DNA from 2 places in the Bradyrhizobium sp. PMVTL-01 genome. Region 1 is predicted to be linked to the other one. Evidence: riboswitches for the same ligand, from Rfam matches in the RefSeq annotation. Region 1 holds a riboswitch; the other holds the start of a gene.
The links. A riboswitch is a leader RNA that binds a small molecule or an ion and turns the genes downstream of it on or off. The one in region 1 is predicted to bind glycine.

Region 1 (5,648 bases):
TCTCCCAATCCGCCATCTGCGGCTGGATCTTGAAGTTCGAATCCGTCGAGATCAGCGTGTCATAGACCATGTAGCCATGGTCGCGCGAGATGTAGGCGCTGGTGAAGATCGGATCGAGGATGCGCAGATCCGAATGCATCACGGCAGTGATAGTCTTGCCTGCGGCGAGAACCGGCGAGGCCAGCGCGGAAAGGGCCGCCACCGAAAGCGCAAGCCTTGAAGCGAACGCGAGACGTCCCCGGCGCATCAGTTGGAACATCGAAGGTCTCCTGACGGTTCTTTTGGCAGTTTTCTTTGGCAGTTCTCTTCGCCGTTCTCTTCGCAGTTCTCTTGGCAGTTCTCTTGGCAGTTCTTCCGGCAAGCGGCGCCGCCGATGACGGCGGCGCCGCGCGATGGTCGAAGCGAAAGGCGCGAGAAGCGCCCTCGCCTTACTCCGCCTTGTCGACGTTCCAGAACAGCGGCGTTGCCGGACCGTCGAGCACGCCGGTGAGCGATTTGCGCCAGCCGCTCGGCAGCAGATACTGCCCGAGCGGGATGTAGATCACCTGCTCATAGGCTTCCTTCTGGATGTCGGCTGCGATCTTCTTCTGCTCGTCGACCGAGGAGGCGCGGACGAAGGCGTCCTTGAGCTGCTCGATCTTGGCGTCTTCCGCCCAGCCGAACCAGCCCTTCTTGCCCTGGCCGCCGATCGACAGATTGGCGATCGGGTTGGAGACGTCGGCCGCGACCCAGTTGGTGAAGAACATGTTCCAGCCGCCCTCCTTCGGCGGCTTCTGGCTGGCCCGGCGGCTCACCACCGTCTGCCAGTCGGTTGCCTGCAGGTCGACCTTGAAGCCGGCCTCGCGCAGCAGCTGGGCCGCCACGATCGGCTGCGCCTTGAGCGTCGTGACGTCGCCAGGAGCCATCACCACAACCGGGGTGCCGTCATAGCCGGACTCGGCGAGCGCCTTCTTGGCCTCTGCCATGCCGTTGCCCTTCACCAGGGTTTCGGCGCCGATTTCGGTCGCGAACGGGGTGTCGCAGACGAAGAACGCGCCGCAGATCTTCTGGTACTTGGTGTTGCCGACGAGCGCGTCGAGAACGTCCTTCTGGTTCATCGCCAGCAAGGCAGCACGGCGCACCTTCACGTTGTCGAACGGCGGATAGAGGAAGTTCATCCGACCGAGCGTCTGGAAGCCGAACTTGTTGGAGACCTCGATCGTGAGTTCCTTGTTCGCTTCCAGCACCGGCAGCATGTCGTAGGGAAGATTTTCCATGAAGTCGATGTCGCCCGACTGCAGCGCGTTCACCGCGGTCTGCGAGTCCGGCATCGTGATCCACTCGACGCGGTCGACCTTCACCACCTTGCCGCCGGAAGTCCAGCTCGCCGGCTCCTTGCGCGGCACGTAATCGGTGTTCTTGACATAGACCGCCTTCACGCCGGGCTGGAATTCGCCCTGCACGAACTTGAAGGGGCCCGAGCCGATCTGCTCGGGGATCTGCTTGTCCGGCGGTGTCTCGGCAAGACGCTTCGGCATCATGAAGGCGACGCGCGAGGACGGCTTGCCGATGGAGTCGAGGACGAGGCCGTAGGGCTCCTTCAGCTTCAGCGTGATGGTCTTGGCATCGGTCGCCTCGAGGCTCGCGGTGAAGTCCCAGAGCTTCTGGCCCATGCCGTCGACCGCCGCCCAGCGCTTGAGCGAGGCGACGCAGTCTTCCGCCGTCACGGGCGCGCCATCGTGCCACTTCAGGCCGTCGCGCAGCGTGAAGGTGTAGGTAAGCTTGTCGTCGGAGATCTTCCAGTCCGCCATCTGCGGCTGGATCTTGAAATTCGAATCGGTGGCCACCAGCGTGTCGTAGACCATGTAGCCGTGGTCACGCGTGATGTAGGCCGTGGTGAAGATCGGGTCGATGATGCGAAGGTCGGAATGCATCACCGCGGTGAGGGTCTTGCCGGCCGCAAGCACCGGCGAGGCCAGTGCGGTTGAAAGCGCGACGACCGACAGCGCAAGTTTGGAGGTGAACGCGCGAGGCCCCCGGCGCATGAAGTTGGACATAAAAGTTTCTCCTGACGTGAAACTGGTCAAAGGCAGGTTATTGGTTGAGCATCCGGTTCGTTCCTTGGGCGAACTAACCTCATGCAATGCCTTTATCTTTTCGAGACTTGCAGACAGTGTTGAGCGCGTCAATCCGGTTTCGTCGCAAGCCCTCGCGGCGCGCGCACGGGCTCCACAAACATCGGTTTGGCTCTACAACGCTCTCCACTTGTCCTGCCGCGCCGATGCAATGCGCGTTCCATCTTTCGCAGCTTGAGAGACATTGAAATGAATCCAGCCAATCTTCCCTTCGATTCCGAGGCCATGCTCGCGGGCCTGCGCACCTGGGTGGAATGCGAGAGCCCGACCTGGGACGCGAACGCGGTGAACCGCATGCTCGATATCGCAGCGCGGGACATGGCGATCATGGGTGCGACGATCGAGCGCATCGCCGGTCGTCAGGGTTTTGGCGGCGTGATCCGCGCGCGCTTTCCGCATCCGAAACAGGGCGAGCCGGGGATCCTGATCGCCGGTCACATGGATACCGTCCACCCCGTCGGCACCATCGAGAAGCTGAAATGGCGGCGCGAGGGCGGCAGGTGCTACGGCCCCGGCATCTACGACATGAAAGGCGGCAATTATCTCTCGCTGGAAGCGATCCGGCAGCTGGCGCGCGCATCGTTCACGACGCCGCTGCCGATCACCGTGCTGTTCACGCCGGATGAAGAAGTCGGCACCCCTTCGACCCGCGACATCATCGAAGCGGAAGCCGCGCGCAACAAATACGTGCTGGTGCCCGAGCCCGGCCGCGCCGACAACGGCGTCACCACCGGACGTTACGCCATCGCACGTTTCAATCTGGAGGCGACGGGACGGCCGAGCCACGCCGGCGCGACGCTGTCGGCGGGACGTTCGGCGATCCGCGAAATGGCGCGGCAGATTCTCGCAATCGACGCGATGACGACGGAGGACTGCACCTTCTCGGTCGGCGTCGTGCATGGCGGACAATGGGTCAATTGCGTTGCCACGACCGCGACCGGCGAGGCGCTGTCGATGGCCAAGCGCCAGGCCGATCTCGACCGCGGCGTCGAGCGGATGCTGGCACTCTCGGGCACCAACAACGACGTCACCTTCAAGGTCACGCGCGGCGTGACGCGGCCGGTGTGGGAGCCGGATGCGGGCACCATGGCGCTGTATGATAAGGCGCGCGGCATCGCCAAATCCCTCGGCGCGGAATTACCCCATGCGAGTTCCGGCGGCGGCTCCGACGGCAATTTCACCGGTGCGATGGGCATTCCGACTCTCGACGGCCTCGGTGTGCGCGGCGGCAACGGCCACACGCTGGAGGAGTTCATCGAGGTTGATAGCCTCGTCGAACGCGGGCGCCTGATGGCGGGATTGCTCGCGACGCTGGAGTAAGTTGAATCAACTTCGCACTGCACAATGCATTGGCAGGTGCGGTCTAAATTTAGCCTTGTCTAAAAATGAGGCGTATCGTACTGCTCGATGGTCCGCGCGACGATGCGGGAGAGATCGCGGCGAAGGTTTTCGGCTTTCGTTGCGGCGCCGACGGAGCAACCGCCCCGGAAACTCTCAGGCAAAAGGACTGTGTCGTCAGGACAATCTGGAGAGAGGCGACGCGATTTCAGGCAATCGTGACGTCCACCGAAGGGGATCGTCCGTTGCGTGATCCGCAGCGGATCAAGCTCTCAGGTACCCGTGACAGATGGGGCGCCGCCAACGGCCTTTGGCCGGCGGTCAGCCTATCCTAACTCACGGGAGCCCCGAACCTGCCATGACCCATATCGCCATCATCGGCGCCGGCATCACCGGCGTGACGACCGCCTATGCCCTGCTCGAACGCGGCTACAGAGTAACGGTCCTCGACAAGCACCGTTACGCCGCGATGGAGACATCGTTCGCCAATGGCGGACAACTCTCGGCCAGCAATGCCGAAGTGTGGAACAGCACCGCGACGATCCTGAAGGGCCTGCGCTGGATGTTCCGGCGCGATGCGCCGCTGCTGATGAACCCGCGGCCGAACTGGCACAAATATTCGTGGATGAGCGAGTTCGTCGCCAACATCGGCAACTACCGCGCCAACACGATCGAGACCACCCGGCTCGCGATCGAAGCCCGCAAGCATTTGTTCGAGATCGCGGATCGCGAAGGCATCGACTTCGATCTCGAGCTCCGCGGCATCCTCCACATCTATCACGACAAGACCGGTTTCGAGTCCGGCCTGCGCGTCAACGCGCTGCTGCAGGAAGGTGGCCTCGATCGCCGTCCGGTCACGTCGGAGGAGATCCGCGCGATCGAGCCGACGCTGCGCAAAGCGTACTATGGCGGCTTCTACACGCCGTCGGATGCGACCGGCGATATCCACAAGTTCACCCGCGGACTTGCGGACGCCTGCAAGCGGCGCGGCGCGACCTTCATCCACGAAGCCCATATCGATTCAATCGCGCGCGCCGGCAGCGGCTTCGTGCTCGGCTGGGCCGATCTTGCTGCAAGCGATGCCCTCGCCTCCGCGCGCGGCATGCTGAAGGCGGACGGGGTCGTGGTCTGCGCCGGCGTCGCCAGCCGCCACTTCGCCGCCCTCCTCGACGATCGCATCAACGTCTATCCCGTGAAGGGCTACTCGATCACCGTGCAGCTCGACACTGCCGAGAGCCGCAACGCGACGCCGACCGTGAGCCTGCTCGACGAAGCCGCCAAGATCGTCACCAGCCGGCTCGGCGCAGATCGTTTTCGGGTGGCCGGCACGGCCGAGTTCAACGACTTCAATCGCGATATCCGAGCCGACCGCGTGCAGCCGCTGGTCGACTGGGTCCGCAGCAACTTTCCCGCCATCGAAACGTCGCGCGTCGTGCCCTGGGCCGGGCTGCGCCCGATGATGCCGAACATGATGCCGGTGGTGCGCGCAGGGAGGATACCGGGCGTGTTCTTCAATACCGGCCACGGCCATCTCGGCTGGACCCTGTCGGCCGCGACCGCGCAGATGATTGCCGGGACCATCGACGGCTGGCGTGGGCTCAATGCGCCGCCGACCGTGCCGTCACTTGGGGTTGAGCGCGAGCTGCGTCATGCATCCTGACTGGTTCCAATCGGGCGCTGGGCGGCCTCTTGCGACCGCCTTGCCCTTGGCACACAATTTGCCCCGAAAGACCGGCATCTCCGGCCGGCTTTCCCAGCCCGAGTGACAGGCGCGCATGATAGACACGTTCGAATCCACGGGCGGCCCAGGGCCCCGCAAGTTCCGCAGCCGGAGATAGGTGCATGCTAGGTTATCTCATTCGCCGCGTTCTGGCTGCGGTGCCCGTGATGGGCGTCGTCGCGCTGTTCGTGTTCCTGCTGTTGCGGCTGACGCCGGGCGATCCCGCCGCGATCCTCGCCGGCGACAATGCCACGCCCGAACGGCTCGAGCGGATCCGCGAATCGCTCGGCCTCAACGAGCCCCTGATCGTGCAGTTCATCACCTGGGTGAACAAGCTGCTGCACGGCGACCTCGGAACGTCGCTGATCTCCAACCTGCCGGTGATGAAGATGATCGGCCAGCGCGTCGAGCCGTCGATCTCGATCGCGCTGTGCACCATCATCCTCGCCGTCGTCGTCGCAGTCCCCTTGGGCGTG
Region 2 (5,648 bases), 140 kb from region 1:
TGGGCAGTTCGACGAACACGACGTCGCCGAGTTGTTGCTGCGCGTAGTCGGTGATGCCGACCGTGGCGGTATCGCCGTCGATGGCGAGCCATTCATGGTCGGAAGTGTACAGCGTCGTGGTCATTGTCGATTCCCTGAAGCGGTGAGGTTTGGTTGAAAGCCGCGGGCTCTGTTCACCTCTCCCCTCCGGGGAGAAGTGAACGCGGGACCGCCTGCTGTGCTCAATCTGATCATGCGTCAGCGTTTGTAGGTGTTTTTCACGAAGGGCATGGCGGCGACTGCGAGCGGCAGGCGCCGGCCGCGCACTTCGGCGAAAAGTTTTGTGCCGAGCGTGGCGAGGCCCACGGGCACGTAGCCCATCGCCACCGGCGCGTTCAGGCTCGGGCCGAAACCGCCCGAGGTGACCTTTCCGACTGCCTCGCCGCCCGCGCCGTCGGCAAACAGCAGCGCGCCCTCGCGCACCGGCGCGCGGCCCTCGGCACGCAGGCCGACGCGGCGGCGGGATGCGCCATCGTCGAATTGCGCGAGGATCTTTTCGGCACCGGGAAAACCGCCGGCACGGGCACCGTCGCTGCGGCGGCTCTTCTGCACCGACCATTCCAGCGCGGCCTCGACCGGCGTTGTGGCGGTGTCGATGTCGTGGCCATACAGGCACAGCCCGGCTTCCAGCCGCAGGCTGTCGCGGGCACCGAGCCCGATCGGCAGCACGTCGGGATCGTCCAGCAGCATTTTGGCGAGGCGTTCGGCATCGCCTGCGGGAACCGAGATCTCGAAGCCGTCCTCGCCGGTGTAGCCGGAGCGCGAGACGAAGCACTTGATGCCGGCGACCTCATGCGGGCCAGCGTCCATGAATTTCATGGCCGGCGCCTCGGCACAGAATTTCGCCAGCACCGCTTCGGCCTTCGGGCCCTGCAGCGCCACCAGCGCGCGGTCGGCCAGCGAATCGATGATGCAGTCATCCGAGAGATTCGCGCGCAGATGCGCCTCGTCCTGCTCCTTGCAGGCCGCGTTGACCACCAGGAACAGGTGATCGCCGAAATTGGCGACCATCAGATCGTCCAGGATGCCGCCATGCATGTTGGTGAACTGGGCGTAGCGCTGCCGTCCCGGCGCAATCGCGACGATGTCCTGCGGCACCAGCCGTTCCAGCGCGCAGGCGGCGTCCTCGACCTTGCCCGACTTCGGCCGGAGCGCGATCTGGCCCATATGGGAGACGTCGAACAGGCCGGTGGCGGTCCGGGTATGAAGGTGCTCCTTCAGCACGCCGGCGGGGTACTGCACGGGCATGTCATAGCCCGCGAACGGCACCATCTTGCCGCCCAGCGACACATGGAGGTCGTAAAGAGGGGTACGTTTCAGGGAGTTTTTGTCTGACGCAAGCATCACAGGGATCCTCGGCGGTTCCCCGGGGACAATTCCCCGAGACAAACCAGTCGAAGCCCCATCTGTCGCTGTGCCTGAGAGTATTATCCCGTCGGCGGACGCAGTCCGGGTCTTATGCCCGTCGGCGCCTCTTTCCAGATGCTGTCAAAGCCACGCGGTCCTTTTGCCTGAGAGTTTCCGGGGCGGTTGCTCCTTCGGCGCCGGCTGCCTAAAGCCGGTCTCTCCCGACGTGGCCGTACGATACAGATGGGTAGAGACCACAGGGCAGCCAAGCCTGTCAACGCGACTTCAGCGGCTTTCAACCGGATTGAGCGCTTGCGGCAACCCTCTGATCTCCTTGCACAGTTTCTGGACAGCGAAGCTGGCCTTGTCTAAAAGCGCTTTGGCCCGCAGATATCAGCCTTAATTTCCGGTTTGGACGGCGGAGCGGGCCCAAGCACACCCGATTGGATGAACATGAGCGGCGTCAACGAGATCAGGTCGACCTTTCTGAACTTCTTTGCCGAGAACGGCCACGAGATCGTGCCGTCCTCGCCATTGGTGCCGCGCAACGACCCGACGTTGATGTTCACCAATGCCGGCATGGTGCAGTTCAAGAACGTTTTTACCGGCGTCGAGAAGCGGCCCTACCAGCGCGCCACCACGTCGCAGAAATGCGTGCGCGCCGGCGGCAAGCACAACGACCTCGACAATGTCGGCTACACCGCGCGCCATCTCACCTTTTTCGAGATGCTCGGCAACTTCTCGTTCGGCGACTACTTCAAGGAGCGCGCGATCGAGCTCGCCTGGAAGCTGATCACCAGGGAGTTCGGGCTGAAGAAGGACAAGCTGCTCGTCACGGTCTATCACACCGACGACGAGGCGGCGGGCCTGTGGAAGAGGATCGCCGGCTTCTCCGACGACCGCATCATCCGCATCCCGACCTCGGACAATTTCTGGGCGATGGGCGACACCGGGCCGTGCGGCCCGTGCTCGGAGATCTTCATCGATCGCGGCGAGCATATCTGGGGCGGCCCTCCGGGCTCGCCGGAAGAGGACGGCGATCGCTTCCTCGAATTCTGGAATCTCGTGTTCATGCAATACGAGCAGGTGACGAAGGAGGAGCGCGTGGATCTGCCGCGTCCCTCGATCGACACCGGCATGGGCCTGGAGCGCATGGCCTGCGTGCTCCAGGGCGTCGAGAGCGTGTTCGAGACCGACCTGTTCCGCCACCTGATCGACGCGACCTCGTCCGCGCTCGGCAGCGGCCCGCAGGAGCAGACGGTTGCCTCGTTCCGCGTCATCGCCGACCACTTGCGCTCCTCCGCGTTCCTCGTCACCGACGGCGTGCTGCCCTCGAACGAGGGCCGCGGCTATGTGCTGCGCCGGATCATGCGCCGCGCGATGCGCCATGCGCAGCTGCTCGGGGCCAAGGAGCCCCTGATGCATCGCCTCGTCCCGGCGCTGGTGCGCGAGATGGGCCAGGCCTATCCCGACCTGATGCGCGCCGAGAAGCTGATCGAGGAAACGCTGCGGCTGGAAGAGACCCGCTTCCGCAAGACTCTTTCGCGCGGCTTGGCCATCCTGGACGAGAAGAGTGCGTCCCTGAAAAAGGGCGACATGTTCGACGGCGACGTCGCCTTCACGCTGTACGACACCTACGGCTTCCCGCTCGACCTGACGCAGGACGCGCTGAAGTCGCGCGGCATCGGCGTCGACCAGTCCGCCTTCACCGACGCGATGGAGCGCCAGAAGGCCAAGGCGCGCGAATCCTGGAAGGGGTCGGGCGAAGCAGCTTCCGAAGCGATCTGGTTCCCGCTGCGCGAAAAGCTCGGGGCCACCGAGTTCCTGGGCTATGAGACGGAGAGCGCCGAGGGCGTGGTGTCTGCGCTGGTCAAGGACGGCCAGGAAGTCGAAAGCCTCAAGGCCGGCGAGACCGGCGCGATCGTGCTGAACCAGACGCCGTTCTATGCGGAGTCCGGCGGCCAGGTCGGCGACACCGGCGTGCTGACGGGCGAGGGCGGCATCAAGGTCCGCGTCACCGACACGCAGAAGAAGCTCGGCGATTTCTTCGTGCATATGGGCACCGTCGAGAGCGGCGAGCTCAAGCTCGGCACAGCGCTGCAGCTCGAGGTCGATCATGGAAGGCGCTCCTCGATCCGCGCGCATCACTCGGCGACGCATCTCATTCACGAGGCGCTGCGCCAGGTGCTCGGCGACCACATCGCCCAGCGCGGCTCGATGGTCGCACCCGACCGCCTGCGCTTCGACTTCGTGCATCCGAAGCCGATCACGGCGGAGGAGCTTGCCCGCGTCGAGGACATCGCCAACGACGTGGTGCTGGAGAACGACGAGGTCACCACGCGCATCATGGGGGTCGATGAGGCCCGCGAGGCCGGGGCGCGCGCGCTGTTCGGCGAGAAGTATGGGGACGAGGTCCGCGTCGTCTCCATGGGCAGGACCGCGCGCGAGCGCGGCGCCAACGTGCTCGGCTGGTCGGTCGAGCTCTGCGGCGGCACGCATGTCAAGCGCACCGGCGATATCGGCCTGATCACGCTGACGAGCGAGAGCGCGGTCGCCTCGGGCGTGCGCCGCATCGAGGCGCTGACGGGCAATTACGCGCGAAAACACGCCAATGAGACCATGGCGCTGGCGAAGACCGCGGCAAACGAGCTGCGCACCTCCATCGACGACGTGCCGGCGCGCATCACCGCGCTGATGGAGGAGCGCAAGAAGCTCGAGCGCGAGCTGTCCGACGCCCGCAAGAAGCTCGCGATGGGCGGCGGCGCATCCGGCGGCAACGGCGCGGCGAGCGGCGTGCGCGAGATCGGCGACGTCAAGCTGATGGCGCGCGCGGTCGAGGGCATCGAGATGAAGGATCTCAAGGGCCTTGCCGACGACGGCAAGAAGCAGATCGGCTCGGGTGTGGTCGCCATCGTCGGCGTCACCGGGGACGGCAAGGCCGGCGTCGTGGTCGGCGTCACGCCGGACCTCACCGCGCGCTTCAACGCCGTGAACCTCGTCCGCGTCGCCTCCGAGGCGCTCGGCGGCAAGGGCGGCGGCGGCCGGCCCGACATGGCGCAGGCCGGCGGCCCCGATGGCGCCAACGCGAGCGCGGCGCTGGCGGCGATCGAAAAAGCGATGGCAGGCGCTTAGGCCACCATGCGCCTCGTTCCGCGAGGACGTGGGCTTGGGGATCCCGATTTGCGGGATCGCCTCTACGAATGGCTGGAGCACGATCCCTTGGCCTATTCGGTCGGGTCGCGCTTCATCCAGCTGATCATCGGCGTCATCGTGCTCAACGTGGCCGCGATGATCCTCGCCTCGGTGCCGGAGCTGGATGCGCGGTTCGACACGCTGTTCAGCGCGATCGCAATCCTCGCCGTCCTCGTGTTCGCGCTGGAATATGCGGCGCGGCTGTGGACGGTGGCGGGTCATACGCCGCGCAAGGGCTCGGCGCTGTCCGACCGTCTGGGCTATGTCTTCTCCGCGCTCGGCATCATCGACCTCATGGCGTTCCTGCCGGCTGCAATCGTGCTCGCCACGGGCCGGCATGCGACGCTGGCCGGGCTCGGCGTTCTGCCGTTCTTCAAGCTGATCCGCTATTCGCCCGCGATGCGTTCGCTGCTCGCCGCCGTCCATGCCGAGCGGCGCGCGCTGATCGGCTGCATCGTCATCCTGATCGGCGCAGTCCTGACCTTTGCCTCGCTGCTCTACGCCGTCGAGCGCGACGTGCAGCCGGACAAGCTCGGCACCATCCCGCAGGCGATGTGGTGGGCGATCGTGACGCTCGGCACCGTCGGCTATGGCGACGTCGTGCCGGTAACGCCGCTCGGCAAGTTCATCTCCACCTTCGCTATCATCAGCGGCTTCGCCATGATCGCGCTGCCGGTCGCGATCATCTCCTCGGCGTTCGCCGAAGAGGTGAAGCGGCGCGACTTCGTCGTCACTTGGGGCATGCTGGCGCGGGTGCCGCTGTTTTCGCATCTGTCCGCGTCCGAGATCGCCGACATCATGCGCCTCTTGCGCGCGCGCACCATCGAGCAGGGCGAGATCCTGGTGCGGCGGGGGGATGCCGCCTCGTCGATGTATTTCATCACCGCCGGCGAGGTCGAGATCGCGCTGCCGAGCCAGCAGGTGCGGCTTGCCGATGGCACTTTCTTCGGCGAGATCGCACTGCTGCACAAGACAAAACGCAGCGGCACGGTGACGGCGACGCGCAAGACGCGTCTGCTCGTGCTCGACGCCCAGGATTTCCACGCATTGATCGCGCGCATGCCGACGCT

Region 2: linked by a shared signal. The riboswitch ahead of gcvT (glycine cleavage system aminomethyltransferase GcvT) and the one ahead of ACRQ5Q_RS16395 (D-amino acid dehydrogenase) in region 1 are both predicted to bind glycine.

Annotation. Positions count from the first base shown of each region.
Region 1 is NZ_CP193982.1:3,452,574-3,458,221, reverse strand. It holds gene ACRQ5Q_RS16410 (ABC transporter substrate-binding protein) at 1-259, opposite strand, end outside; gene ACRQ5Q_RS16405 (ABC transporter substrate-binding protein) at 429-2,036, opposite strand; gene ACRQ5Q_RS16400 (M20/M25/M40 family metallo-hydrolase) at 2,304-3,434, shown strand; glycine riboswitch at 3,530-3,634, shown strand; glycine riboswitch at 3,636-3,745, shown strand; gene ACRQ5Q_RS16395 (D-amino acid dehydrogenase) at 3,811-5,112, shown strand; gene ACRQ5Q_RS16390 (ABC transporter permease) at 5,295-5,648, shown strand, end outside.
Region 2 is NZ_CP193982.1:3,314,185-3,319,832, forward strand. It holds gene gcvH (glycine cleavage system protein GcvH) at 1-124, opposite strand, end outside; gene gcvT (glycine cleavage system aminomethyltransferase GcvT) at 238-1,383, opposite strand; glycine riboswitch at 1,530-1,620, opposite strand; gene alaS (alanine--tRNA ligase) at 1,840-4,518, shown strand; gene ACRQ5Q_RS15660 (cyclic nucleotide-gated ion channel) at 4,525-5,648, shown strand, end outside.